2 linked regions of the Casimicrobium huifangae genome follow. Each later gene encodes a partner of the first gene's protein in a complex. Links are inferred from orthologs where the notes say so. Each region holds a gene or a part of one and is shown in the gene's direction. Other genes may lie near its edges.

Region 1 (5,831 bases):
AGCAGTACGCAGGAACAGTTTTTCTACCTGTTCAATGCGCTGACCGAAGCGAAGAAGCAGGTAATCATCACCTGCGACACCTATCCCAAAGAGATCGAAGGCATCGAAGACCGGCTCAAGAGCCGCTTCAGTTGGGGCCTCACGGTGCAGATTGAACCGCCCGAGACCGAGATGCGGGTAGCGATCCTGCTTGCCAAAGCAAAGCAGGTGGGTGTGGAGCTCGATGAGCAGGTTGCCTTCTTCATCGCCAAACACATCCGCTCCAACGTACGTGAACTGGAAGGCGGGTTGAAGCGCGTAATCGCCTATGCCGGCTTCCACAATGTCGCCATCACGCCGCAGGTAGCCAAGGAAGCGCTGCGTGACCTGCTGGCCGTGCAGTCACGACAGATCTCGATCGAGAACATCCAGAAGACAGTTGCTGACTACTACAAGATCAAGGTCAGCGATATGCACTCCAAGAAGCGCTCTCGCATCGTGGCGCGGCCGCGGCAGATGGCGATGGCGCTGGCCAAAGAGCTGACACCAATGTCACTGCCGGAAATCGGACAGAACTTCGGTGGCCGCGATCACACCACGGTGCTGCACGCCTGCCGACAAATCGCCAGCCTGCGCGAGAGCACACCTCAGATTCAGCACGATTTCGCGTTCCTGCTGCAAGTACTGCGCAGTTGATGGTGAGGAATCTGAACGCAGTAAAGTGAATGAAAGGGCGCCAGTAAACCGTGTTGATGAAAGGCTATCGTTTGTGGATAAGTGTGCAAAAAATTGTCCGCGAAAATCTCGTCCACAAATTATCCGCACTTGCCACAGCACTCGCCCGCAGCCAAATTTTTGTCGTAACAGTTTGATTTTGTTTGAGTTTTCAAGTTACCCACAGCCGCATTGGTCTTCTATTAAATAGGGTTACGTATATATGCAATTTAAGAACATACCTCGCGATCTGGTGTTGAAACCCTTGCAGGCGGTGTCGGGTATCGTGGAACGTCGGCAGACGTTGCCGATCCTGGCCAATGTGCTGTTTGAGCACAAGGGCAATACGCTCAACACCATCGCCACTGATCTCGAATTGCAGATTTCAGCCAAGGTGGAAGTGCCCGAGGCGGGCGACCAGTCGACCACGGTGGCCGCCCGCAAGCTGCAGGACCTGCTGCGTGCGCTGCCCGAGAGCAGCGAGGTCTCGATTGACGCCAAGGACAGCAAGATGGCGGTGAAGGCCGGCAAGAGCCGCTTCAGCCTGCAGACGCTGCCGGCCGCCGACTATCCGCGCCTGACCATGAGCCAGGAGCAGTTGCAGAGCTTCAAGCTGCCGCAGAAGCTGCTCAAGGCGACGCTCAGGCTGGTTGAGTTCGCCATGGCGCAACAGGACATCCGCTTCTACCTGAACGGCATGCTGTTCGTGCTCGACAAGGACCAGCTGGTCTGCGTGGCCACCGACGGTCATCGCCTGAGCTATGCCACGATGCCGGTGGAAGGCAACTTCACCCGCCAGGAAATCATCGTGCCGCGCAAGACGGTGATTGAGCTTTCCAAGCTGCTGGGCGAAACCGACGATCCCATCACCATTGACATCCTCGCCAATCAGGTGCGTTTCAGCTTCGGCAACATCGAGCTCACCAGCAAGGTGATCGATGGCAAGTTCCCCGACTACAACCGCGTGATTCCGACCGCACACAGCAAGATCATCACGCTGGATCGTCTGCTGCTGCTGCACACGCTGCAGCGCGCGGCGATCCTGTCGAACGAGCGCTTCCGTGGCGTGCGCATCGGCTTGCATCCGGGTGCGCTGAAGATCGCTTGTACCAACAACGAACAGGAAGAAGCCGAAGAAGAAATCGAGGTCGCCTACGAAGGCGCTGCGGTCGATATTGGTTTCAACATCAACTACCTGCTCGATGCGCTGGCGACGCTGTCGTCAAACGAAATCACCATTGCGCTGCAGGATTCCTCGGCCAGCGCGCTGTTTACGGTGCCCGGTCGTACCGACTTCAAATACGTGGTGATGCCGATGCGCATCTGACGATGGCGGGTTTGCAGGAGCGGCTTTGCCGCGACTCTATGTCTTCATTCCTCGTTGAAGGTCGCGGCGGCGCCGCTCCTACTGAAAACGAAAACCAAAAGCAGAAAAAGTTTCATGTCCGATACCGATAAAAAGCCCGCTGAATACAACGAAGATTCGATCCGCATCCTGAAAGGTCTGGAGGCCGTCCGCAAGCGCCCCGGCATGTACATCGGTGACACCGGTGATGGCACCGGCCTGCATCACATGGTGTTCGAGGTGCTCGACAACGCCATTGACGAAGCGCTCGGTGGCTACTGCGACGACATCAAGGTGATCATTCATGCCGATAACTCGGTATCGGTCACCGACAACGGTCGCGGTATCCCGACGGCGATCAAGCAGGACGACGAGATGAAGCGCTCGGCGGCTGAGATTGTGATGACCGAGCTGCACGCAGGTGGCAAGTTCGACCAGAACTCATACAAAGTGTCCGGTGGTTTGCACGGCGTCGGTGTTTCGGTGGTGAACGCGCTGTCGGACTGGTTGAAGCTCAAGATCTGGCGCGAAGGCAAAGTGCATGAGATGGAGTTCCGCCAGGGCGTACCGGTGGCGCCGCTCAAAATTACCGGCGAAACGCGCAACCGTCGTGGCACGGAGGTGCATTTCCTTGCCTCAATCGAGACGTTCCAGCTGGTTGAATACCATTTTGAAATTCTGGCCAAGCGCATTCGTGAGCTCTCGTTCCTCAATCACGGCGTCAAGATCGAGCTGATCGACCAGCGCACCGGCAAGAGCGAAAACTTCGCGTACTCCGGCGGTATCAAGGGCTTCGTCGAGTACATGAACAAGGCGAAGACCGTTCTGCACAAGAACATCTTCTATTGCAGCGCCGAGAAGAATGGCATCACCGTTGAAGTGTCGATGCAGTGGAACGACAGCTACGGTGAAAACGTGCAGTGTTTCACCAACAATATTCCGCAGCGTGATGGCGGAACCCATCTGACTGGCCTTCGCGCGGCGATGACGCGTACCATCACCAAATACATCACCTCGAACGAACTGGACAAGAAAGCCAAGGTCGAGGTTTCGGGCGACGACCTGCGTGAAGGGCTGACCTGCATCCTTTCAGTGAAGGTTCCGGACCCGAAGTTCAGCTCGCAGACCAAGGACAAACTGGTGTCGAGCGAGGTTCGCCCGGTGGTCGAAGAAATCTGCGCCGACAAGCTTGCCGACTTCCTGCTCGAATATCCGAACGACGCCAAGGTCATCTGCGGCAAGATTGTCGAAGCCGCCCGTGCCCGTGAGGCCGCCCGCAAGGCGCGCGAGATGACGCGACGCAAGGGCGTGCTTGATGGCATGGGTCTGCCCGGCAAGCTCGCGGACTGTCAGGAAAAAGACCCGGCGCTCAGCGAGCTGTACCTGGTGGAGGGTGATTCCGCCGGCGGCACCGCCAAGCAGGGCCGCGACCGCAAGTTCCAGGCGATCCTGCCGCTGCGCGGCAAGGTGCTGAACGTCGAGAAGGCGCGCTACGACAAGGTGATCTCCAGCGAACAGATCGTGACGCTGATCACCGCGATGGGCACCGGCTTCGGCAAGGACGATTACAACCCTGACAAGCTGCGCTATCACCGCATCATCATCATGACCGATGCGGACGTCGACGGCGCCCACATCCGCACGCTGCTGCTCACCTTCTTCTATCGCCAGATGACCGATCTCGTCGAGCGCGGCAACATCTACATTGCGCAGCCACCGCTCTACAAGGCCAAAGTGGGCAAAGAAGAGCAGTACCTGAAGGATGAGCTGGAACTGAAGCAGTTCCTGCTCAAGATTTCGCTCAAGGGTGCTGAGTTCAAGCCGTCAACTGATGCCGAGCCGCTGTCGGAAAAGGGGCTCGCCGATCTGGCGCGGCAGTACCTACTGGCGGACGCCGTGATCGATCGCAACGCCCGCACCATTGATCGCCGTGCGCTGGACGCGCTGCTTCTCGGTGCGCAGGTGTCACTCGCTGATGAAGCCTCTGCCAAGGCAGGTGCTGAAGCGCTCGCGGCGCGCGTCGACGATGCGGAGCTGGCTGTGGAGCCGTTCTACGACGAGAAGAACGAGGAATGGGTGCTGCTGCTCAAGCGCACGCATAACAACCGTACCAGCCAGACGGTGCTTGATCAGCACTTCCTCGCCAGCGGCGATTACCACCAGATCCAGAAGGCGGCCGAACTGCAAGCCATGGTCGGCGAGGGTGCCGTGGTCGCTCGCACCGACAGCAAGGGCAACCGTGAAGAAGCCCGCATGTCAGGCTTCAAACAGTCGCTTGACTGGCTGCTCGACAAAGCCCGCGCCAACCTCTCGATCCAGCGCTACAAGGGCCTGGGTGAAATGAACGCCGAGCAACTGTGGGAAACCACGATGGACCCGAAGGTGCGCCGCCTGCTCAAAGTGCAAATCGAAGACGCCATCGCCGCCGACGAAATCTTCACCACGCTGATGGGCGAAGAGGTCGAACCGCGACGCGCGTTTATTGAGGGGAATGCGCTGGGGGTGCGGAATTTGGATGTGTAGTCCTGTCTCGAAGTGGATGAGTTGAGACTTGTGGGGAAGAACTCGTGGAAGCGACCGAACCGTAGTCACAACAAATCCAAGCATCAAGAAGTTGATTTCCTAGGCAACGAGCGAGACATTGAGGGAGGTAGACATTTGCGGCCCACACCAAGGAGAACCAAATGAAGTGCGCCATACTTTGCGTCTCAATACTTGCGCTGACTAGCTGCGCGTCGGCCGTCATGGAGCGCTACGTCGGCAAGCTGATGTCAGAAGCGGTCATGGATCATGGCATGCCGTCCAGTGCGTTCGACGTAGAACCAGGCAAGCGAGCCTTTGTTTGGTCGCGATCCATGTACTACTCGTTCGGCGGCGGGTCGACGACAACGGGCAGCGTTATTGGTGGCAACTTGTTTGCGTCCACCTACGTTTCGCCAGCGATGACTACGCAGCAAACCTGCCAATATGTTGCGTTTGCCGACCGCATCAGGACCGACATCGAGGGGCCAGCGGCGTGGCGTATTACCGGCTTCAGAAAACCGTCGCTACTGTGTGAGTAGCTGACGTGATCGATGTCTTTCTATGGGTCAAAGGCAAGGTCTACTTTTTAGCTGCATTTGCGTTCTTCCTGTACGCGGGCAAACAATTCGTTGACACGGAGTACTGGCCAAACTTTCTGCTATTTTCGCTGGCGGCAAACACCTATTGGCGATTTGTCGGTGCTGTGTACATGTTCAACCGCGATCGGCAAGAGCGTGATGAGGTCAACTTTCTGATCAACATGTTGACCGGTGGAATGTTTGTGATCAGCGCAATGTTGGCGTTCTATCGCTCAATAGAATGAACTATTGCCGCTCTGATAGCCCAGGTTGGGCGGATACCCGCCAGGGTCATCCGGTATAGTTGGCTTGACGGAAATGGTGGATGACGCTTCGCGTATCCAGCCTATGCTGGTCACTCGTCACTTAAACGGATTGACCACCTTGACCGTTCCAATCACCTGCCCGTGCTGCAGGTCTTCGCTGTAAAGCGTTTCACATTGCGCGAGCGTTGCTGCGGCGACGATCAGGCTGTCCCAATGTGAAAGCTGGTAGCGCGTGGCGAGTGCCTGGGCGAGGCGATAGGTGCTGAGCGTGATGTCGTGAACGATACTTGCATTGGCGATGGCGTCCGCCAGCGCGTAGGCTGTCTCACGGTCTTTGCCAGCCTTGCGGCAAACGGCAATGAACTCGTTGAGCACCTGCACGCTGACGTGGGACTGCGCGCTCGCAAGGCGGCGGGCGATTTTTTC
Region 2 (15,817 bases), 1.9 Mb from region 1 along the record:
ATCCAGCACCCACACCTGCTGATGCACAGCGACGTCGCGGGCCGCCGTTTCATAGGCGACGCGCGCGCCGGCGGGGAAGGCAACATCGACGATCTGGATTGGCGACTGCATCAGTCCGCTTGAGGTGCTTGCCATTTCTGGCGAGACGTTGCGTCGCAGGTAACCGGAATTGGGGTCGCGCCAGCGTGCCTGATCGGCGCGGCGGGCAAGCGTGGCGGTGTGATCCGCTTGACCGTTGACGGTGGGTGCATCGAACAGCGCTGCCAGCACTACATTGAGCCCGGTGGCGATTTTTTCGAGAACGACTGCTGTCGGGCTCGCCTCGTTGCGCTCGATCAGCGAAATCATCGAGCGGCTGACGCCGCTGCGCGTGGCGAGCGCCTCCAGCGACATGCGTTGTGCCGTGCGCAGGCCGTGTATGCGCTGGGCAATGCGGGCCGACAAGCCGCTGCTCTCGTCCTCTCTGGCGGGCCCGGCTGGTTCGTTGGCTCGGCGGATAGTGTCGTCTTGCATGATGGAATAAATATCCATCATGATGGAATTCAAGTCAAGTGCGACAGGAGTGATTCACTGACTTTTGCTGAAGATGACGTTTCAATGCGGCGCGCAGACAAGAAATGTATCAAGTCGACTATTTGCCTAATCGCGTCTGAGCCCACATTGAACGATGGTTTCAAAGAAAAGCTATAGGCGGACCCGAGGGCTCAGCGCTGAAACAGGAATGAAATCAATCGCGGCAGCGCGGCAGATTCGTCTGGATGGCACCACTCGTCGAGCCGCCGCAGGTGCAAGCCGGCGCGGCCCGCAGCGGCGGTGAAATCGGACAGGTGATGGGTGAAGGCGTCCACCTTTACCGTGTCCCCGGAGGCGCCGGCAAAGCGCGCCTGGCTGCCAGCGTACTGCCTGTATGGGTGCAGCTCACACACCCACAGATGACCGCCGGGCGCCAGCACGCGGGCGGCTTCCTCAAAATAAGGTGACAGATCCTTGAGGTGCTCCAGTACCAGGCTGCACGACACCAGATCAATGCTGCTGTTGTCGGCCGGCCAGCGTTGCAGCAAGTCGCACTGCGCAAAGCGGACCTGCGGTGGCAGACCGCGTTGGGCCGCCTTGGCCAGCATGCCAGACGAGAAATCGACGGCGAGCACGGACTGGCTGATGCTGGCGAGAAAGGCCGTGTTCTTGCCGGTACCGCAGCCCGTCTCCAGCGTTGCGCGCGGGCGCAGCTCGCCGAGCACACGCGGCAGCACCTGTGCATCGAGATCGCGGGTCGGATTGCGGTCGTGGTCGTACTGCGCCGACCACGCGTCGTAAGCGGCGGCGATGGCGGGTGGCTTGGCAGGAGGCGTCGTCATCCGCACAGGATAGCCAAACCGGTGCCCGGTCGCCCAGCGCGGAGGCGCTTTGCTGGCGCTTGGAAGCGGTCAGGGCATGCGCGCGGCGATGGCGGCTTCGATGTCGGCTGCCAGCGTGCGTGTGGCGCCGCTACCCAATGCGCCATTGACCAGCGCATCACCGCGCAGGCCAGTGAGATAGCGCAGTAACAGCAGGCCATCGGTCAGCGCATCGACGCGACCATTGCCGTCGATGTCCAGCAGCGGCAGCAGGTCGGTCACGTAGCTGGCGATCTGGGCCGGATCGGTGCGCCCGGCGTTCGTCCCGGTCGCGTTGACGGTCAGCGCCAGGCCGCCGAAACCGAACAGACGACGCAGCATCAGCACGCCGTCAAACGCCGCTTCGTAGCTGTGGTTCAGGTCCACATCGATCGGGAAAGGCGCCAGTGCCGATGGCGCAAAGGTCGCCGACACGGTGGTATCGCTGTTGACCGTGATCTGGCAGGGGCCAGTGCCCGCGCAGTGGCCCAGCCAGCCGGTGAAGATCGCATCGGCGTCGGGCGCGGCGGTGAGCGTCACCGCACTGCCATTGGCATACAGGTGCGAGCAGGTTGATCCGCAGTTGATCTCGCTGTTAGCGCTGCTGACGTTTCCGCCGGCGCTGCCAGGCCGGGTGACGGTCAGCGTTGATTGCTGGTCGATTGCGACGACTGTGTGCGCCACCGGCGTTGCCTGACTCGCGAAAAATACACCGTCTCCGCTGTAGCGGGCATTGAGTGTGATGGTGCCGGCGCTGGCCGGTGTGACTGCGCAGGATGTCGCCGGAAGCACAATGCTGCAGGTTGCACTGCCGTCGCTCACGATGATGCTGCCGCTCGGTGTACCCGTCGCGGGCGTGGTCGCCGTGACCGTTGCCTGCACAGTGATTGGCTGGCCGACCACGCTCGGGTTCGGCGTGTGCGCGTTGATGCTGGTCGATGTCGAGTTCTGTGGCAGACAGGCTGATCCGGTGCCCGCATAAAGCAGCGCCACTTCCGCCGTCGATAGCGCCCGGTTGAACACCGCCGCTTCGTCGATCTCGCCCTTCCAGCGGGTAGCGCCGGGGCCATCTGGCGGCCTCAATCCGAGCGTCAGACCATCGGCCGACAGCGTGGTGTTGAGGGCGCCGACGACGGCCTCGGCGTCGATCTGGCCATTGAGATAGAGCCGCAGCTGGTTGCCGTCGTAAGTCACCGCGACGTGATACCAGGTGTCGGGCTGTAGTGTGGTGGCACCGACGACATCGTTGCTGTTGCCGTAAAAATAAAGCCGATGCGGCGCGTTACCCGAGGTGATCAGACCGAACATCTGCGAGCCGGCGGCGGTGCCGTACTGCATCATCGCCCATTCCGTGGTGCTGTAGAAGTTGGCGGGCGTCTTGACCCACAGCGCCATCGAGCGCGGCGCACTGCCTGTCGGCAGAGCATTCGGCTGCGCAACCCGCACGTACCCGCTGCTGCCATCAAGATTGAATGCCTGACCCGATTTTCCAGGCGTGTAGGTGACACCGCCGACCGTCACGGCTGCGTTGTTACCCATTGTGTCGCGGCCACCGCCGTCACCCGTCCACCAGCTAATGGTGCCGGCGAGCAGATTGGGGCAGGCCGAAGCGAGGCGCACGTAGCGGTTGCGCACCTCGGACGCCGCGAGCGCGGTGTCGAAAATGCTGACCTGGTCAATGGCGCCGTTTACATAACTTTCGCCGATGCTGTAGTGCCAGTAGCCCATTTGCAGGTCGCGCGACTGATAGGCGGTGGACGCGCCAGGCACCACCTGCTGCGCACGTTGCTCGCCGTCGACGAACAGCGTGTAGGTGTCGCCGTTGCGTGTGGCGACCAGGTGATGCCACGCCGTCGAGGCGTACTTGCCACCGGAGGTCATCACCAACTGCCAGGCGCCGCTGCCACCGATGTCGAACAGGAACTCGCCCGCCGCCGAGTGACCCGGGCCGCCGTAACCGAGGAACAGACCATCCTGATTGCCGGCGCTGCGCACCAGCATCGGGCAATGCCAGTTGTCGCTGCAGGTGTCGGGCCGGATCCAGCCTTCAATCGTCCAGTTGTTGCCCATGTCGAACGCCGGCACCGTCACCTTGCCGGTGCTGCCGTTCAAGCGAAACGCCTGTCCGGCCACACCCGCCGTGTAAGTCACGCCGCCGCTGCTTGTACCGTGATGGGCGCCGGAGCTGTCGAGCGCATTGCCTTCGGCTTCATACATCGCCAGCGGAACGAGTCCGGCATCCGCCGTCACGTGGTACGGATAGTTGAGGCCGGTCGCGGCACCGACGATGACGCGCTTCGGCGCGACGTCGCCGCTGTCGTTGCGGTTGAACACGCTGATCCGGTTGCCGTTCGCGTCCGCGATAAGCAGCTCGTCACCAATCGTCCACACCGCGACCGGAAAGGCAAACCCGGTCTGCGCGCCGCTGATCGAGCGCTTCGGCGCGACGTTGCCGTTATCGCCGAGGTTGAACACGCGCACTGCGCCACTGGTCATGGCGAACAGTTCGCCGTTGGACACATGCACGCCAACCAGACCGGCGAGCAGCGTGTTGCTGCCGGTGATGGTGCGCGACGGCGTTGCCGGGTTGCTGGCGGTTTTTGGGTAGATGTAAATGGTGTTGCCCGCAGTGACGTTGTAGTCCTGCGGCAGGATCAACTCGTCGCCGTAGACCGCCAGCCCGCGGGCCGGCAAATCCAGCACCCGCTTCGGGACGACTGCATTGCCGTTGTCGCTGCTGTTGTAGACCTGCACGCTGCCACCGTTGGCATTGGCCACGTAAAGCTCTCCGTTGTCGACCCAGCAGTGCGCAGGATTGCTCAGGTTGCCGCTGATGCTGCGCTTCGGCGGTGCATCGCCGGCGGCGTTGATGTCGTGCACGGTGATGGTGTTTGCATGATGATTGGCAACGAACAGTTCATCACCGGATACGAAGGCGCAGGCGGGGGTAGCGATGCCAGTATTGGCGCCGCCATAGGTTTTCAGCGGCGCAACGTCTCCGCTGGCTAGATTGGTGTGAACGGTGACGCTGCTGGCGAGGTGGCTGGCGGTGTAGACGAGCGGCGTCACCACGGTGGCGATGCTGTCGACCACTGCCCCCTTGCGCACCAGCACCCAGTCAAAGTTCCAGACACTGGCGAGGGTGGAGATGTGCAAATGAGTAAGCGCGCTGAACGCCTGTCCCGGTGCGGATACCACTGTCTGGCGGTCGCGTTCGGACGTGAGCGTGTCGCCAGACCAGCGCAAACCACCAACGTACCATTGGTTCGCCACGCCGCTGTCGACGATCGACCACTCGCCGCTGCCGGCCGCACCGCCGGTGACCATGCGGATCAGACCCGACCGGCTGTTGCCGTGGCGAAACAGATAGCCGATGTAGCCGTTGTCGGGCAGGTCGGAGTAGGACGCGTTGAGGCTGTTGTCGGTGAAGGCGACGAGGATCCCGTCAGAACCCGGTGTTGGCCGTTGCGCGCGGGTTTCGATCACATAGCCGGCGGTGCCGCTGGACGCGAACGGCCTGGTCAGCACGCTGCCGTTGGAGAGATCGGGCGAGGTTAGCTGCGCCACACTTCGCCCGTCCACAGTCGCCTGCACGGCAGTGCCGGTGGCTTGCGTACGCAGCGTCCATGCGGCCAGCGAGGTGAAATCGTCGAACAGTTCGAAAGTAGCGGCGCCATCGCTCACCGCGGTGGCAGCAGCGTTGCCGAAGCAGAGGTGCAGGGACGCGGTATTGGCGGCAGCCACCTTGACCCACAAGGTTGATGTGTCGGCGCTATCCCAGGTTTCGATCCAGTACGGCAATTCCGTCGCGCCGGCATAGACGCGCAGATCGCTGCCATCGGGCTTCGCCTTGCTGTAGTCGAAGGTGGCGCGGTTGAGCGTCAGCTTGACCTGATAGTCCGCCATGGGGGTGGCTGGCTCGACGCGCAGCGTCGCCTTGTGTGCCCAGCCCGCCGGTTGCGCGGCGACAGGAGGCGCAGCCAGCAGCATGCAGAGGCCGGCAGCGCATAGCGCCGCCACACGGCGCAGCAAGCCACGAACACGAACAGGTGAGTGATCAAGCCAGGAAGAAGTCATTGCTGCGGCGCCGCGAGAGTGGTTGACGTCTCTGCGGTACTAGCCACAAGAAACGCACATCAGACCATTCTGGGGGTGATCATTGCCTTCGTCATTGACGTCTGTCAATCGCCGCGCCGTCGCGAGGGGGAAGAGCGCCGCGTCGGGTGGCCAACTGGCGGTTGAAGGCAATTGTTGCGGCGGCCAAAGAGCTTCCTGCGAGTCTTGGCAGCGGATGGCGGTCGGTCGGTGCAATTCCGCAGCAGCCAGAGCGGGTGGCGAATGGATACCATTCTCTGCACGCTTGGCGCTTCGGGATTGGGTTGTCAGCGCAGCAGCGCTCGCAAGGTCTCACGCACAGCCGTGTCGCGCCAGCTCGGCTCCTGACCACGGATGAACAGCACGGCGCCATGTTCCGAGCGGATCGGCTCGTGGATCATGCCGCGCGGCGCGAGGTGATAGGTGCCCGGGCCAACGCGCAAATCCCCGATGGTGACTTCACCTTCCAGCACCACGCACTCTTCGTCGTGATGATGGTGATGCGGCACCAGAAAGGCACCCGGCTCCAGCTTGAGCAGGTAGCTCATGCTGCTGCCATCCGCCTCGCGCCGCAGCACTTTCATCTTGATGCGCGGACTGAATTTTTCCCATTCACCGTCGCCGGGGCGCACGGTACTGGTGTTGGCGCCACGCTCATGGTCGCGCACACGGGTGAGCAGGCGCGACTTCATGAAGCGTTCGGCCATGGCGTCGAGTGGCACGTCGCGTACGGCCTCGGCCATGCGCGCCGCCACCATCGGCGGGAAATTCAGATCATCATCCATGCTTGAAGGGTTGTTCATTGCTGCGCCTCCAGATGCGTGCGCAGTTGGGCGAAGGCCCGGTGCATCAGCGTCTTGACCGAGCCAAGCGGCATTTGCCAGTGCTCGGCGATCTCCTGATGCGTCAGCCCGCGGAAGAAAGCCAGGCTCACTGCCTGCCGCTCCCTGGCGGGCAATTGCAGCAGTGCATTGTGTACGGCACTGCCCGCTTCAAACTGGCCAATCAGTTGCTCCGGTTGGGCCATCAGGCTGGCCTCCTGGGCGCGGAATTCGTCGGGGTCTTCCACTGATTCGGCAATGTCGGCACGGCGCAGGGCGTCCAGCGCGCGCGAGCGGCAAATGGTCAACAGCCAGGTAATGACTTTGCCGCGCCCGGCATCAAAGCGGTTGGCCTCGCGCCACGCCTGGAACAGGGCGTCCTCGGTGACTTCTTCAGCCAGACCCGTGTCGCGCACGATGCGCAGTGCGAACGCGTGCAAGCGGCGCACCGTCAAGTCGTAAAGCTCGCCGAGGGCAGCCTCATCCTTGTTGGCCATGCGTGCGACCAACGCGGCCAGCGAGCGGTCACGCTCGGCCAGTGGATCGCTGCCGGAGTCATCACGAAGCGAGACGGATGCCGAGCCGCCGCCGGAAAAGCCAGGAACTACCATCGAAGCATGGTATCCGTTTAGCGACTGCGGAGGCGGGGAAAGGTAGTGCATACCGGCTGGGAAACGAGTTCACCAGTCAGTACGCAAGGGCAGCAAAAGCGGTTTTTAGCCGTGGGTACCAAGACGTTTTTCTAGAAACCGAACCGCTGGGTCACGCCCCCGGCCGGCGTCAGCTCCACGCTGCCCGTCACGGCCCGAGGTGCCAACTGCAGGCGTCCATCGATGCGGGCGCTGCCACCGCGATTGGCAAGAGTGCAAACGCTGCCATCCGCCGCAGTTGTCGAAGGCGCGCAATCCAGGCTGACTTCGCCCAGGGCGATGTCGGTGTTGCCGAGGCGGTAGGCGGCATCTTGCCCACGCAGATTGCCTTTCACGACAAGGCGGTCACGGGCCAGTGTTGCCGCAACTACGTCTGCCACTACGCGAGGTGATTGGGCAACGACCTGTGCGCCCGCAGCGACGCGCAGCGGCAGGGTCGTGCTCAGTCGTTCGGCCACCACCTCGGAGGTGACGGCGTTCAGCACGACGCTTCCGGCCACGGCATCGCCAAGCTCACACCGGACGCCGAGCGGCCACCACTGCGGCCGACAGGACCAGGTAACGGGCAGCGAGGGTGGCACCCCCGTCAGGCTCAACAGCGCGCTGCCACGCCACACCGTGCCGTCGATGCGGTGCAATTGCACCACCCGTGCCGCGTCCGGCGGCATGAACAGACGCAGCACCGAGGCAGGCATCCGCCAGACCAGCACCGAGAGGGCGATCAGCACCGATGCAAGGATCGTCAGCAATCGTTTCATGGTGATCGCTCCGCCACTACCGAGAATCCGGCGCTGCCGTTGCGCGTGACTTTTATTTGTACCAACCTGAGGTCGGTGCCGTCGAGCGCTCTCAGGCTCGCCAGCAACTCGCCCGCGTTGCCAGCTTGCCACGCCAGGTCGTTGCCGGCTGCATTTGTACCGCTGGAGCGAATCGCAAATCGCGCGCTGACCGAAGCTAGCGGCAGCATTGTGCTGGGCGGTGGGCTGGTCTGCCACGCACTCCGTACGGCGGCATCGTGGGCGAGGGCGAGACGACGATCTGCAGCGTGCTGCAGCCATAGCGCGGCAACGATGGCAAGCACTGTCAACGCCACCCACACGATGCGGCGAACGGTGCCCGGTGCAAGATCCATGGTCAATTTGCCCGCTGTTGCTTTCATTGCGGCTTCGACTCGACAGGCAATGAGACACGCAGCCGCGGACCCGGCGAGCGGGCTGACTGCACCACCAGCCCGTTGCCTTCCAGCATCCGAGTTGCACGTTGCATGGCAGCGGCGTCGTACGCTTCAGCCAGAACGAGTACCCAAGCACCGCCGGCATAGGTGGCGCTCTGCAAGTGTGGCAGCAGGTCGGGCGCGGAGATGCTGATGCGGTCCAGCAGTGCTCCGGGCGCTGGCGCTGTCGAGGCAGCGGCCGGCAGCGGCGCTGGCGCTGGCAGCGACGCATAGCGCCATGCGCTGAGACCGGCACAAACCAGTGCCGCCGCGAGCGCCCAGCGCAACGTGCGGTCGAGTGCCGTGGTGACCGGCCGGACGCGGGCGCGAGGGGGCGCCACCAGTGGTACGGACGTTGTGACGGGCCAATTGCCATCACGCAATGAAACGCCGCTGGCGGCCGACCACAAGGCCAGCCGGTCATCGGGCAGCGCGTCGCTGTCGCGATCAATCAGTACGATGTCTGTCACCACTTGGCAGCCACGCGCGGCGAGCATGGCTGCCACTTCGGTTGGCAGCGCTTGTCCCGCGTCATTGGGTTCGACCACCACCGCCCCCATTTCGCCGACCAGATAGCCAGCGGGCGCCCCGACCCAGTACAACCGACCGGGCTGCACGGCACCTGGTAAATCGGTGGCGAGCGGTTTGTTGTTTGTGTCGCTACCACTGCTGCACCACGCCACCATCGCATGGCCCGATGAGGTGGTCGGCCCAGGCGCTGGCGTCGCGGCAATCCGCAGATCAGCGCCACTGACACTCAGGTCCCGGCGCAGGGCGAGTGCCGCGGCTTGCAGGCGCTCGCTGGCACTGAGTCCGGCAAAGCCGGGGATCGCCAGGCGTGCCAGACCAAGCTGCGGCGGGACGATCACGACGGCGGCGGGGTCAGGCATTGGCAATCAGACGTGAAATCACGATCGGGCGAGCGTTGGGCGGACGGGCAATCTGCAACTGTACGCGATGCGCCGCGCGCTCGAACCGGATCGTCGCGTCCACGGCAAAGTATTGGGTGTTGGCACTGAACATACTGTCCGGCAGCGGCTGCCCGATGGCGGCGGCCAGATCGCCAGCGCTGGCAAACGGCTGCTGTGCGCGTCGGGCGATGGCGCGATCAAGCGTTTCGCGCGTGGCGCCAGGAAACGCGGCGGCGATCAGGGCAGGCGCCGCCGTGTTGGCGTTGATGGGGGTTGCCTCGGGCAATACGGTGACCGCGGCCATCAGCGCGCTGACGTGTGCCTCAGTGATACCCGGCACGTCGAGCAGGTCGGCAAAGCGCCGGAGCGGGGCATTGCGCAGATTGCGGCCGTAGCGCTGGCGCTCGCTTTGGCCGTCGTCGCTGATCTCATCGCGATCAATGCTGTCAGCCAGCACATCAACCAGCCCGACTGGCACTCCTGCCTGCGCAAACAGGGTCCGCGCGAGTGCAATGTTGGGCGCACTGCGGACCCCGCGCGGCGCCACGCTGTTGAGATTGAATCGGGCCTGCAGGTCAGTGATGCGGCCCTCGATGCTGCCGCCCTCCACCGGTGTTGCCGGCAGTGGGGTGGCCCACAGTTCGCCGTAGTGATCGACCGGACCGAGGCGGGCGTCGGCCGCGAGCACTGTCAGTGCCCACGCCGCTGACGCATCGGCCAGCGTGTAACTCGCCTGAGTGTCGCGCGCACGGTACTCGCGCTCCAGCCAGCCGGAGAGCGGCACGATCATTTGTACGGCAACCGCTGCGCCGAGTGCTGTGAGCAGCATGGCCACGACGAGCGCCGCGCCACGCGTAGATCGGTGGGTTCTGGTGACGATCATCGCAATGCCAGCAACCGTTCCACGGTCGCACCGGTACCGGGCACGGCCAGCACAACGCGCAGCGCACGCGGGTACTCGCCGGAGGTGGCGTCGAACCGTATGCCGTCCGCGCTATAGGCGAAGCTGACGGTGAGGGCGTCGGCCATCGGCGTGCGATTGGTCACGGCGCCGGTCGCTTCGCGCCAGACGCGGGTGCTGACACCTGGAAGACCCCCGTTGGCGCTGTCAACGCCAGTGACGCGATAGCGCACCGTTGTCATTGCCGGGCCGCCATCGGCGGCGGGTTGCAGCAACGACATGCCGCTCTCGCTGCCGCTGAATTCGCTGAGCGATGCCCGCCGCAGGTCGGCCTCAAGGGTCACAAAAAAGTCGTCGAATTGTTGCCATTGCGTGGCGTCGGCCTGCACCTGGTCGCGCGAGGATTGCAGCGCGTCAATCGCCCGCCAGCCAGTCAGCGTCATCAGCGACGCGATCGCCAGCGCGATGAGGATTTCGACCAGCGTCATGCCGCGCGAGGCGAGGCGAAAGGTAACTGATGGTGTCGCCAGGGGAGCAGCCATCATGCGCTACTGCCGCGATGAAAAACCAACTGCCTGGGCCAGCACTTGCATGCCACCCTGCGCATCGCTCTGTGCGCGTGCTACCGACACCTCGACGCGGGAGAACAGTGGGCTTGGCGTCGCTGACACTTTGGCCACCGCGACGAAAACGACGCCGCCCTGTTGCACTTGCCGGGTCAGGGTACTACCCGCCGCAGCCTGCTGCGACTGCAGGCGAATCTCTGCCAGCGTGTTGTGCGCCACCCAGCGGGCCAGCGTGCGGTCGCGCAGGATGCCCTGATCAGTGGTCGCCACCAGCGCGGCGCGGGAAGCGGCAATCAGTCCGGTGGCGAGAATGGTTGTTGCAACGAGAACCTCAATCAGGCTGAAACCGGACCTGGCGCCTGATCGGCCTGCGCTCACAGATTCCAGGAGCCGATGTCGGCGTTCTCGCCATCGCCGCCCGCCTTGCCGTCGGCGCCGTAGCTGAAGACGTCAATTTCGCCGTGCAGGCCAGGATTGGAGAGCTGGTAGGGGTTGCCCCAGGGATCGTTAGGCAGGCGGGCAATATAGCCACCGCTGCGCCAGTTGTTGGGCTGGGGGGCGGCGAGCGGCTTCTCGACCAGCGCCTTCAGGCCCTGTTCGCTAGTTGGAAAGCGGCCGTTGTCGAGCTTGTACATCGTGAGCGACTGCACCAGCGTGGCCACGTCCTGCTTCGCCGCTGATGCCTTGGCGTCATGCAGGCGCCCGATCACATTGGGTGCGATGATCGCGGCCAGGATGCCGATGATCACCACGGCGATCATCAACTCAATCAGCGTGAAACCGGTCGCCAGATGGCGGCGAACGGCGAGGGGATGCGTGCGGTGCTCAAACATGGGCAGAATTATAGGTTTGGCCTTGTCCACGGACCGGGCGTCCCTCGGGTTCGTTCCGGCCTTTCCGCCGCGCCTTACGATTTTCTTTGCATCATCGCTTTTCTGTCACGCCAACTCCAATGAAGAAAATACTAGCCTTGCTGCTGTTGGCGGCGTTGTGCGCGGGCACTGCCTGGTACGCGCTGCCGCTATGGCCGGCAACCATTCCGGCTGGCGGACTCAATCTGAGCGTGCGGCAAGGCAGCAGTTTGGCCCGGCTTGCCAACGACCTGCAGCGGCAGGAGGTGGCGCCGGCGTTCGTCGTACAGGCGGTCGCGCGCATTCGCGGTAGCGCACGCAAGTTGCGCGCCGGCGAATATCTGTTTGAATCGCCGCAGACGGTTGCAGATATCCTGTCGGCCATCGAGGCTGGCAACGCGAAACAACTCGCGGTGACCGTGGTGGAAGGCTCGCGACTGAGCGACGTTTACGCGCTGCTTGCTGGTGCGCCAGCGCAACCGGGCGTCGCTACCTTTGCGGCGGGTACGCTGCCGGCCCGGAGTGCGCTGCGGGAGGCGCTGGCCAGCGACGCGATAAGTGCTGGGGCATCCGCGACTGCGCCCTTCGATTCGCTGCTGGAAGGATACTTCTTCCCTGACACCTATTTCGTCGCACCGGGCAGCTCGGCAACGGCACTGCTCCGATTGATGCACAAACGCATGCGCGAGGAGTTGGCGCGCGCATGGGAGCAGCGTTCGCCCGATACGCCGTTGAAGACGCCATACGAAGCGCTGATCCTGGCGTCGATCATCGAGAAGGAAACCGGCCGTGAGGCAGACCGTCCGCTGGTCGGCTCGGTGTTTGTTAACCGCCTGCGCATTGGCATGCGGTTGCAGACCGACCCGACGGTGATCTATGGCCTGGGGGACAAGTTTGACGGCAACCTGCGCAAAGTAGATTTGCAGACGGATACGCCGTACAACACCTACACTCGTAACGGCCTGCCACCGACCCCGATTTCACTGCCGGGGCGGGCGTCGTTGCGGGCGGCCGTGGCGCCGCCGGCCAGCGAGTTTCTTTACTTTGTTGCGCGTGGCGACGGCAGCAGCGAGTTTTCGCGTAACCTCGCAGAACATAATCGTGCGGTAGCGAAATACCAGTTGAGTCGCTGAGCTTCTGGAAGAACATGCGCGGCAAATTCATCACTTTTGAGGGCATCGACGGGGCAGGCAAAAGCACCCATATCGAATCGGTGCGCGCATTTCTCGCGGCTCGTGGCAAGACGGTTGTGATGACCCGTGAGCCCGGAGGCACCGAGTTGGGCGAAGCGATACGGGGGCTATTTCTGGACCGCAGCATGAGCCCGGCGAGTGAGGCGCTGCTGGTGTTCGCCGCCCGTCGCGAGCATCTGGAGCGGGTGGTGTGGCCGGCCCTGGAGCGCGGCGACTGGGTGCTGTGCGACCGCTTCACCGATGCCACCTTTGCTTACCAGGGCGGCGGCCGCGAAATGGGCTTTGATCGCATCCAGGTGCTGGCCGACTGGGTGCACCCGGGTTTCGCGCCGGATCTGACCTTGCTCTTCGACCTGCCCCCCGACGCCGCTCATGATCGAGTTGCTCATCGCGGCGAGCTGGACCGTATCGAGTCCGAAGTCAGTGACTTTCACGTCCGGGTGCGTGACGCCTATTTGCGGCGGGCCGCGGCCGAGCCAGATCGCATCAAGGTGCTGTCGAGTGACCAGTCGAAGGAGACCGTGCGCTCCCGAGTGCTGGCCTGCGCGATGCAGTTGCTGGGCAGCGCGGAGTAACGGTGCAGTTTTCCGCCTTGCCCTGGCAACGCACCTGGCTGCAGCACGCGCGAGCGCTTGCAGCCGGGCATCACCACGCCTGGCTGATCGTCGGACGTAGTGGTGACGGCGTCAGCGAAGCTGCAGCGGCGCTTGCCGCGACGCTGTTGTGCCGGGCACCACGTGAAGGTGAGGCCTGTGGCGAGTGCCCAAGTTGCCGCTGGCTGGCTGGCGACGTGCATCCCGACTTCAAGCGGCTGGTGCCGGACCTTGGTGATGGCGAAACGGTGAAATTGCCGACCATCAAGGTGGATGCGGTTCGCGATGCGCTCGACTTCATGCAGCTTTCGGCCAGCGCCGAGCAGGGTCGTGTGTTGCTGGTGGATCCGGCGACCGCGCTGGCGCGCGAGAGTGCGAACGCATTGCTGAAAGCGCTGGAAGAGCCGCCGCCCAACACCCGCTGGCTGCTGGTGACAGCGCAGCCCGAGCGATTGCTGCCGACCATCCGCAGTCGGGCGCTGAAGATTGCGCTGCCACGACCTGGCCGGGAGGCGGCGAGCACCTGGCTGCGTGCGCAGGGCGTTGCTGCCGGTGACATTGATGCACTGCTGGCGCGGACCCGCGGCGCCCCTCTCGACGCACTGTCGTTCTCGCGCTCGGAAAGTGGCGCCGCGATGGCGGACTTCGTGCACGACCTGCTGCGTCCGGGTCAACTGCCCACGCTCAAGTGGGGGGCATGGGTGGAGAGCGGCGCCAAGGCCGACCGGCGCGAACGCTTCACGACGATGCTTCGCCTGCTGCTGGACTGGACATCCGACTGGTCACGTACGCGCGCGTCGCTGCCGCCGTTGGTGTACCTTGGCCAAGGCCCGGCACTGGCGCGACTGGCGCCGGGATTGCCGGCGGCAGAGGCACTCCGTTATCATCGGGCGCTGCTGCGCAAGCTCAATCTGCCTGACACCACCTTGTCGGCGCGCTTGCAACTGGAATCGATACTGCTCGACTACCGGGCACTTTTTTCGCGATAGGACGTTGTTGGCATGAGCGACTCTGGCGGACTGGATACCCCAACCGGCATGGGCATGACCGGCACCCAGCGCGGCGCGGCGGCGGCAGCAATGCGCTCAGGCGTGCTGTCGCTGAACATCCGTGAACGCACGGCGCTCTACGCGGCCTACATCCCGTGGGTGGAGGGCGGAGGCATTTTCATTCCGACCACGCGTCCCTACAAGCTTGCCGACGAAGTATTCATGTTGCTGACACTGATGGACGATCCGAACCGCATCGCGGTGCAGGGCAAGGTGGTCTGGATTACGCCGCCGGGCATTCAGGGCGCGCGCGCGCAGGGCATCGGCGTGCAGTTCACCAAGGACGACACCGGTCGCGCGGCGAAAGGCCGCATCGAGGGCATTCTTGGCGCGCTGCTGGCCTCGTCGCGGCCCACCCACACGATGTAACGCCTGCCGCCGATAATCTGGTCACTGCGTCGCCCCCGGCGACGACTTTCATACGCTGCTGTCTGTCCGTGTTTGTCGATTCCCACTGCCACATCAATTTCTCCGACTTTGACGGCGAGTCCGACGCGCTTGTTGCGCGCATGGCCGCCGCCAATGTGACGCACGCAATGTGCATCAGCGTGACCTATCCGGAGTGGCCCTCAGTGGTGGCATTGGCAGAGCGATATGCCAATATTTACGCAACGGCGGGCGTGCACCCGGACTATGAAGACATCGAAGAGCCTACCGTTGCCAGCTTGCTTGAACGCGCGCGGCATCCGAAAGTGCAGGCAATCGGTGAAACCGGCCTCGACTATTACCGGCTGCAGGGCGATCTCGAATGGCAGCGCGAGCGCTTTCGCACGCACATCCGTGCCGCCCGGGAATGTGGCAAACCGCTGGTCATTCATACCCGCAGCGCGTCTGACGATACCCTGCGTCTGATGCGTGAAGAAAGGGCGGCAGAGGTTGGTGGCGTGATGCACTGCTTCACTGAAACCTGGGAGGTGGCCAGCGCTGCGCTCGACCTCGGGTTTCACATCTCGTTTTCCGGTATCGTCAGCTTCAAGAGTGCGGCAGACCTGCGTGACGTGGCGAAGCGGGTGCCGCTGGAGCGCATGCTGATCGAGACCGACGCCCCCTATCTGGCGCCTGTGCCTTTCCGCGGCAAACGCAACGAGCCCTCCTATGTGCCGCATGTAGCGGCCGCCATTGCTGCGGTCCGCGAAACCGATGCAGAAACCATCGGCCGTGCGACCAGTCAAAATTTCTTTTCCTTGTTTCGGGTAGACCCATGAAACGATCCATCGCTGCTTCGCTTGTTGCCGCGCTTCTGCCAATGCCGACGCTATTGGCACAAACCGCTGCCGACCTGTTTCAGATGATCGAACTGGATCGACCAGCGGCTGTGCGCACGGCACTGCTGCGTGGCTCCAAGGTGGATGCGGTCGATGAACGGGGCGATCACGCGCTGCTGGTAGCGGCACGCACTGGCCAGCAGGAAGTCGTACAGGTACTGGTGGATGCCGGTGCCAAAGTCAACCAGCGCAACAAGTGGGGCGATTCGGCGCTGATGGTCGCAGCGCTGAACGGTCACGAGAAGACGGTTCGCTATCTTCGGCAAAAGGGTGGCGACATCAACAACACGGGCTGGTCAGCCCTTCACTATGCCGCTGTGAATGGCCATGCCAATG

What was found.
Region 2: the proteins of dnaN (region 1) and FKL89_RS08520 are in contact, whole or in part, in a cryo-EM structure (PDB 8GIZ), measured with the Escherichia coli proteins. The link is inferred for Casimicrobium huifangae from one-to-one orthologs.

The regions. Positions count from the first base shown.
Region 1 is NZ_CP041352.1:754-6,584, forward strand. What follows is about bases 171-2,968. They hold dnaN (DNA polymerase III subunit beta), read left to right. Parts: upstream 171-916; coding sequence 917-2,020; downstream 2,021-2,968. Other genes in these bases: dnaA (chromosomal replication initiator protein DnaA), read left to right, coding at 171-675; gyrB (DNA topoisomerase (ATP-hydrolyzing) subunit B), read left to right, coding at 2,135-2,968. Also shown: more of dnaA, read left to right, coding at 1-170; more of gyrB, read left to right, coding at 2,969-4,561; FKL89_RS00020 (hypothetical protein), read left to right, coding at 4,723-5,100; FKL89_RS00025 (hypothetical protein), read left to right, coding at 5,106-5,384; FKL89_RS00030 (PIN domain-containing protein), read right to left, coding at 5,502-5,831. UniProt on the Escherichia coli protein: Confers DNA tethering and processivity to DNA polymerases and other proteins. Acts as a clamp, forming a ring around DNA (a reaction catalyzed by the clamp-loading complex) which diffuses in an ATP-independent manner freely and bidirectionally along dsDNA.
Region 2 is NZ_CP041352.1:1,844,695-1,860,511, forward strand. The notes cover bases 12,297-15,153. They hold FKL89_RS08520 (hypothetical protein), read left to right. Parts: upstream 12,297-13,151; coding sequence 13,152-14,156; downstream 14,157-15,153. Other genes in these bases: mltG (endolytic transglycosylase MltG), read left to right, coding at 12,297-12,514; tmk (dTMP kinase), read left to right, coding at 12,529-13,149; FKL89_RS08525 (PilZ domain-containing protein), read left to right, coding at 14,211-14,585; FKL89_RS08530 (TatD family hydrolase), read left to right, coding at 14,654-15,153. In the rest of the region: FKL89_RS08450 (helix-turn-helix domain-containing protein), read right to left, coding at 1-513; FKL89_RS08455 (class I SAM-dependent methyltransferase), read right to left, coding at 705-1,355; FKL89_RS08460 (DUF2341 domain-containing protein), read right to left, coding at 1,425-5,450; FKL89_RS08465 (cupin domain-containing protein), read right to left, coding at 5,756-6,271; FKL89_RS08470 (RNA polymerase sigma factor), read right to left, coding at 6,268-6,900; FKL89_RS08475 (hypothetical protein), read right to left, coding at 7,032-7,697; FKL89_RS08480 (hypothetical protein), read right to left, coding at 7,694-8,071; FKL89_RS08485 (hypothetical protein), read right to left, coding at 8,095-9,042; type II secretion system minor pseudopilin GspK, read right to left, coding at 9,035-9,946; FKL89_RS08495 (PulJ/GspJ family protein), read right to left, coding at 9,943-10,509; type II secretion system minor pseudopilin GspI, read right to left, coding at 10,513-10,908; type II secretion system major pseudopilin GspG, read right to left, coding at 10,905-11,363; more of mltG, read left to right, coding at 11,483-12,296; more of FKL89_RS08530, read left to right, coding at 15,154-15,421; FKL89_RS08535 (ankyrin repeat domain-containing protein), read left to right, coding at 15,418-15,817. UniProt on the Escherichia coli protein: Part of the beta sliding clamp loading complex, which hydrolyzes ATP to load the beta clamp onto primed DNA to form the DNA replication pre-initiation complex.